Regions from separate parts of the Roseixanthobacter liquoris genome, predicted to be linked through region 1. Evidence: predicted binding sites of a transcription regulator. Region 1 holds the regulator's gene; the other holds the start of a gene.
What was found. The regulator PhoB, encoded in region 1, activates phosphate uptake and scavenging genes when phosphate is short. The targets are predictions, from matches to a motif close to TGTCATNNANCTGTCAT.

Region 1 (3,202 bases):
CACCATTGCCGTGCAGCCGGAAGTGATCCTGCTGGACGAGCCGACCTCCGCGCTCGACCCGATCTCCACCTCGAAGATCGAGGACCTGATCGACGAGCTGAAGCAGGATTTCACGATCGTCATCGTGACCCACAACATGCAGCAGGCGGCGCGCTGCGCCGATATCACCGCCTTCTTCTACCTGGGTGAGCTGGTCGAGGTCGCGCCGTCCGACGTGATCTTCACCAACCCCAAGCAGATCAAGACCCGCGATTACATCACCGGCCGCTTCGGCTGACCGAGCAAGGATCTGCCAGATGTCCGACCATACCGTCTCGGCCTTCGACGCCGAGCTGAAGGAGATCGGCCGCAAGGTCGTCGAAATGGGTGGCCAGTCGGAGCGCATGGTGGCTGACGCCGTCAATGCCCTGATCCGCCGCGACACCGCTTCCGCCCAGCGGGTGATCCTGCTCGATGCGAGCGTCGATCACCTCCAGCGGGAGATCGAGGAAAAGGCCATCATCTGCATCGCCAAGCGCCAGCCGGTGGCCAGCGACCTGCGCGATGTGGTGGCCTCGATCCGCATCGCCTCCGACCTGGAGCGCATCGGCGACCTCGCGAAGAACGTGGGCAAGCGCGTCCTCGCCATCGAGGGGGAATATCACCCCCAGAAGCTGGTGCGCGGCGTCGAGCACATGTCCGACCTGGTGCTGGAGCAGCTCAAGGAAGTGCTGGACGCCTACGCCAGCCGCGACCAGGCGAAGGCCGTGGACGTGTGGGTGCGCGACAGCGGCATCGACACCATGTACACGTCCCTGTTCCGCGAGCTCCTCACCTATATGATGGAAGATCCGCGCAACATCTCGGTGTGCACGCATCTTCTGTTCTGCGCCAAGAATATCGAGCGCATCGGCGACCACGCGACCAATATCGCGGAAACCATCTATTACATGGTTTCGGGACAGATGTTGTCCGAAGAGCGCCCGAAGGCGGATGTCTCCAGCGAGACGACCGTCGCTTTCCCGGGGCATAGCCTTCAGGGGTAAAATCCGTGCCTGCGCGTATCTTGATTATCGAGGACGAGGAACCGCTGACCCTTCTGCTCCGCTACAATCTGGAGTCGGAAGGCTATTTCGTCGAGAGCGTCGGACGGGGCGATGAGGGCGAGACCCGGTTGCGCGAAAGCGTGCCGGACCTCGTCATCCTCGACTGGATGCTGCCCGGATTGTCGGGCATCGAACTGTGCCGCCGCCTGCGCACGCGCCCGGAAACCGAGCGGCTGCCGGTGATCATGCTCACCGCCCGCGGCGACGAGACGGAACGCGTGCGCGGCCTCGCCACCGGGGCCGACGATTATGTCGTCAAGCCCTTCTCCGTTCCCGAGCTTCTGGCGCGGGTGCGGGCGCTGCTGCGGCGGGCGAAGCCGGAGCATGTGGCGACCCTGCTGCGGGCCGGCGATATCGAGCTGGACCGGGAGACCCACCGGGTCCACCGGTCGGGGCGCGAGGTCCATCTCGGGCCGACGGAATTCCGCCTGCTGGAATTCCTGATGCAGAGCCCCGGACGGGTGTTCTCCCGCGAGCAATTGCTCGACGGCGTCTGGGGACAGGACGTCTATATCGACGAGCGCACGGTGGACGTGCATGTGGGCCGCCTGCGCAAGGCGATCAACCGGGGCCGGCAGTCCGATCCGATCCGCACCGTGCGCGGCGCCGGCTATTCCTTCAACGAGATGTTCGCCCGCGTGCATTGAGCGCCAGGGGCCAGACGCGGCGGGCGCCGGCAGGTCGATCCCTGTCGCGCTCGCACCCCCGGCAAGCCGCCGGATGCTCTGCGGCGCACATCGCCAAGATCATTATTTCGCGAAAAGTGATGGCGCGCAGGCGCCGGCCCACAGGCGGGGGGCAAGGCGCAAATCCTGGCCCGGCCGATGCGCCTGGCCGGCTGTCCGTTTCGTATGATGCGATCTTCGCGCAAATCGGGTCGCTGCGGCTGGTCGCCCATCGCGGCACGCCATCTCGCGCGGCGGGCAGGGCCCCTTTGGCGTTTCAGCAGGGCCCAGCCGGTCGCTGGCAGACCCTAAAATGGCTTCGACGCCCGGGCGAGCGGCGCGCCCTTCTCGAAAGACCCGCTCCGGGAACGCCTTCCCCGATTGGGCCGAGGCCCACGCCGGTCGTTCCCCGCCTCGCATGCCCGGCGATCTGCTCCGGGGTCCTTCCTTGCATGTGCCGGCAAACGCTTGCGCCGGCACATGTCGTTCCCGGTGCGCGCCGCTCAGATGCGGGCGACGCGACGGTCCCGGCGGCGATCCTGCGTGGGCTGGTAGGCCATCCGCGCATGGGTCGTGCAATAAGGCATGCCGGTGAGGCTGCGCCCGCCGCAGAAATAGAAGCTTTCCGTGCCCGGCTCACCGATCGGCCAGCGGCAGGTGCCCTCGGTGAGGTTCATGATGGTGCAGCGCTGGCCCATGGCGACCACATTGCCGGCGGAGGCCGGGCGCGGCGCGGGCTCGGGCGCCACGAAGGCTTCCAGCGCGGGGGCGAGCGCGGTGTTGCCGATGGTCTGCGGCTGAGGCGCGGGCTTGTGTGCGGGCGCTTCCGGCCGCGCCTTGCGCGGGCGAGCCGCGGGAACCGTTGATTTCGCACGGCCGGAGAGGCCGAGGCGGTGCACTTTTCCGATCACCGCATTGCGGGTGATGCCGCCCAGCTCGCCGGCGATCTGGCTTGCGGAAAGCCCTTCGCCCCAGAGCTTCTTCAAGAGTTCGACGCGCTCGTCGTTCCAGCTCATCGCTCTCCTCCTTCGACTCTTCTCCCGCACCCAGGCGCGCCATTGCACGCGGGTTCGCAGGGCCCAACGTCACTTGGGGAACAGGCCTGCACGACATGTCGTGGTCGGCCACGAGCAAACTACAATATGCACGCACCCGCGCACAGAGTCGGAATGCATTCCCGCGCCGTTGTCCCCAAGTCGTTACAATCAGGTTAACGGCTGCGCTCTGTTGACCTCACGCGCGCGATCATTAGAATCCCTTTTTGTCGGGCCGCCCCGCGAGGGCGGCCTTTGGCGTTTCTGATGTCCGGCGAGACGCTGTGCGTTTCGCCCCACCCCAAGAGGAGGGGTTCCGTGATCACCCCCGTTCTGCCGACCTACGCGCGCATCGACCTCGTTTTTGAAAGGGGAGAGGGCTGCTGGCTCGTCACGACGGACGGGCGACGTTTTCTCG
Region 2 (3,202 bases), 1.8 Mb from region 1:
TCGCATCAATTTCGACGGCAGCCGCGCGCTGTTCGACGCGGTGCGGGCGATCGAGGGCTACACCCCGCGCCTGGTCTTCACCTCGTCCATCGCGGTGTTCGGGGCGCCGTTCCCGGAAGCCATCGCCGACGATTTCTTTCTCACCCCGCTCACCTCCTACGGCACGCAGAAGGCCATGGGCGAGCTGCTGCTGGCGGATTATTCCCGCCGCGGCTTCCTGGACGGCGTGGGCATCCGCCTGCCCACCATCTGCGTGCGGCCGGGCAAGCCCAACAAGGCGGCCTCCGGCTTCTTCTCCGGCATCATCCGCGAGCCGCTGTCCGGCCAGGAAGCGATCCTGCCGGTGTCGGAGGAGGTGCGGCACTGGCACGCCTCGCCGCGCTCCGCCGTTGGTTTCCTGCTGCATGCCGCGACGCTGGACACGGCGCCGCTCGGCGCGCGCCGCAGCCTGACCATGCCGGGCCTCTCGGTGACGGTGGGCGAGCAGATCGCCGCGCTGCGCCGGGTGGCGGGAGAGCGGGCGGTGTCGCTGATCCGCCGCGTGCCGGACCCGGTGATCGAGCAGATTGTCGCGGGATGGCCGCGCAATTTCGATCCCGCGCGGGCGCTGTCCCTCGGCTTCAAGGCGGAATCCTCGTTCGACGAGATCATCCGCATCCATATCGAGGACGAATTGGGCGGCCAGATCGCCGCCTGAGGTCGCGCCTGACGCCGCGACGACCGCCGCTTGGGCGGTCGCCTGGATGTTCTCAGGCGGCCGCCGCGAGTTGCCCGGCGCCGAGCGCGCCGATGGCCGCCCGCAATTCCGGCAGCAGCCGGCGATAGGCGAGCCGGCGTTCGTGCATGTCGCCGAGCCGCGAGACATCCTCCATCTGCCAGCGATGGTGAAGCCGATGGTGCGGCCGCAGCGCGCTGTGCGCGACGCTGGTGTGGGCGCCGGGAATCAGCGAGATCACCGCGTCGATATGGGGCGCGCCGGGCAAGGTGAAGACCTCCAGCGGCTTGCAGGACAGGCCGTCGGCCGGCACGCCTTCCGCATGCAGGCATTCCACCGCCGCCATGTCCACGCTGGCATGGGGCGACAGGCCGGCGCTGAAGGCCCGCAAATGCGGCTGGGTGTGGTTCGAGATGGCCTCGGCCAGCAGGCTGAGGCCGGCATTGTCGCGGCAGACGAACAAGATCGAAGGTTTCGGCGCCAGGGCCATTCTTATTCTCCTTGCAACGCGTCCGGGTCCCCCCGCCCCGAATCACATCGGCCACAACCATAGATAGGTTCTCCGACAGGCTGGTGACGGCGCCGGCATGCGCGCGGGAAGCCTGGGGATTTCGGCATTTCGCCGGTGCGCGCGGACGCGTTAACCAAATCGAAGGAAACACCAGCGATGCATCGCTTAGGCTAGAGGACACACGATTCTGTGAGTGTCCGGGCCTGCCGGCTGATTCGGAGGCTGAAATGGCGAAGAGCGAAGTGACGAGCGCCGAGGTGAGCAAGATCGCTGCCAGGGCCCTGCGCGACCCCGCGAGCGTGACCCCTGAGGAGATCAAGGCTCTGGCTGCATCCGCGCTGACGCAGGCGCCGGACAAGACGGCCGCCAAATCCCCCGCCAAGACGGCCGCCAAGACCGTTGCTAAGACCGCCGGCAAGTCCGCCCCCAAGCTGGCGGCGACCAAGGCCGCGCCGGCCAAGGCGAAGCCCGCGGTGAGCCCTGCGGTGGCGGCGACGCCCGCCCCGGCTGCCGCGTCCGCCGCGCCGGTTTCCGCACCCGCTAAGATTGTGGCCGCGCCCGCCAAGGCGGCCCGCCCTGCGGCGAAGGCCAAGCCGGCGAAGCAGAATTCGACGACGGCCGCTGCCCAGGTACCGGCATCCAAGGTACCGGCCTCCAAGGTACCGGCGCCCAAGGCGAAGGCGACCGCTTCCGAGGCGGCGGTGTCCAATCCGGTCGCGGCCGCCCCCGCCGCTGCGCCGGCGCCCGCCGCGTCCAAGGCCAAGACGGTCACGCGCAAGACAGTCGCGACCAAGACGGTCGATGCCAAGCCGGCGGTGGCCAAGACGGCGGTGTCGAAGACGGTCAAGGCCAAACCGGCGGTGGCCAAGGCGGCGCCGGTGAAATCTTCCGCCGCGAAGGCTTCCGTTGCGGTCGCGCCCGCGGTCGCGCCCGTGCCGGCCCCCGCCGCGAAGGCCAAGGCCGCGAAGGGCAAGCCCGCGAAAGACAAGGCGGCCAAGCCCGCCGCCCCCGCGCCGGTCGCGGAAGCGCCCGTCCCCTCGGCACCGGTGACCGCCGCGCCGGCGAAGGTCGCCAAAGCCAAGGCGGCTGCTCCCAAAACCGCTGCCGCTGCCAAAACCGATGCTGCTCCCAAGGCAGCCACGCCGAAGGCTGCCGCCGCCGCGCCGGCGACGTCGGTTCCGGCCAAGGTCAACGGCGCCAAGGTGCCGGCGGCGAAAGCTTCCGCCGCCAAGGCTCCCGCGTCCAAGGCTCCCGCGTCCAAGGCGGCTGTCTCCAAGGCGGCTGTGTCCAAAGCTCCAGCGGCCGCTGTCGCTGCCCCCGTCGGGGCGGTGGAAGCCGCGCCCGCCGCTGCGCCGGCTCCGGCCGCCCCCAAGAGTGCGCCCCCCAAGAGTGCGCCCCCCAAGAGTGCGCCCCCCAAGAGTGCGCCCCCCAAGAGTGCGCCCGCCAAGAGTGCGCCCGCCAAGAAGGCCGCGCCCAAGGACGCTGCTGCCAAGGCCGCCGCTCCGAAAGCCGCGGCCCCCAAGAGCGCCCCGGCCGCGAAGGCCTCCAAGAACGCACCCAAGAAGGATTGAGGTGCGGGCCAGCGGTTGCTCCCTCCAAGGGGGCTTCCTCAGGGCGCTGGCAATGGCCGAGGGGCGCCGCCGCCGCCTCGGGCTGCCGGGGGACCCTATCCCCCAAGACAATAAAAAACGCGCGGCTCGCACCGCGCGTTTTTTTGTCCGAACGACTGAACGTGGGCCCCGGCGGACGAAGCCCCGGCGCCAGGATCAGATCTGGCGTTCCACCATCATCTTCTTGATTTCGGCGATCGCCTTGGCCGGGTTCAGCCCCTTGGGGCAGGCCTGGGCGCAGTTCATGATGGTGTGGCAGCGATAGAGGCGGAAGGGATCTTCCAGATTGTCCAGGCGCGAGCCGGTGCGCTCGTCGCGGCTGTCGGAGAGCCAGCGATGGGCCTGGAGCAGGGCGGCGGGGCCGAG

Region 2: V5F84_RS21080 (arsenate reductase/protein-tyrosine-phosphatase family protein) is a predicted target of PhoB. The motif match lies at 1,278-1,294, and genes of this name have one in related genera.

The regions. Positions count from the first base shown of each region.
Region 1 covers NZ_CM195537.1:1,640,985-1,644,186, forward strand. The annotation lists gene pstB (phosphate ABC transporter ATP-binding protein PstB) at 1-277, shown strand, start outside; gene phoU (phosphate signaling complex protein PhoU) at 297-1,025, shown strand; gene phoB (phosphate regulon transcriptional regulator PhoB) at 1,031-1,732, shown strand; gene V5F84_RS07295 (GcrA family cell cycle regulator) at 2,254-2,766, opposite strand; gene V5F84_RS07300 (aspartate aminotransferase family protein) at 3,103-3,202, shown strand, end outside.
Region 2 covers NZ_CM195537.1:4,677,435-4,680,636, reverse strand. The annotation lists gene denD (D-erythronate dehydrogenase) at 1-697, shown strand, start outside; gene V5F84_RS21080 (arsenate reductase/protein-tyrosine-phosphatase family protein) at 750-1,205, opposite strand; gene V5F84_RS21075 (hypothetical protein) at 1,454-2,797, shown strand; gene V5F84_RS21070 (succinate dehydrogenase iron-sulfur subunit) at 2,993-3,202, opposite strand, start outside.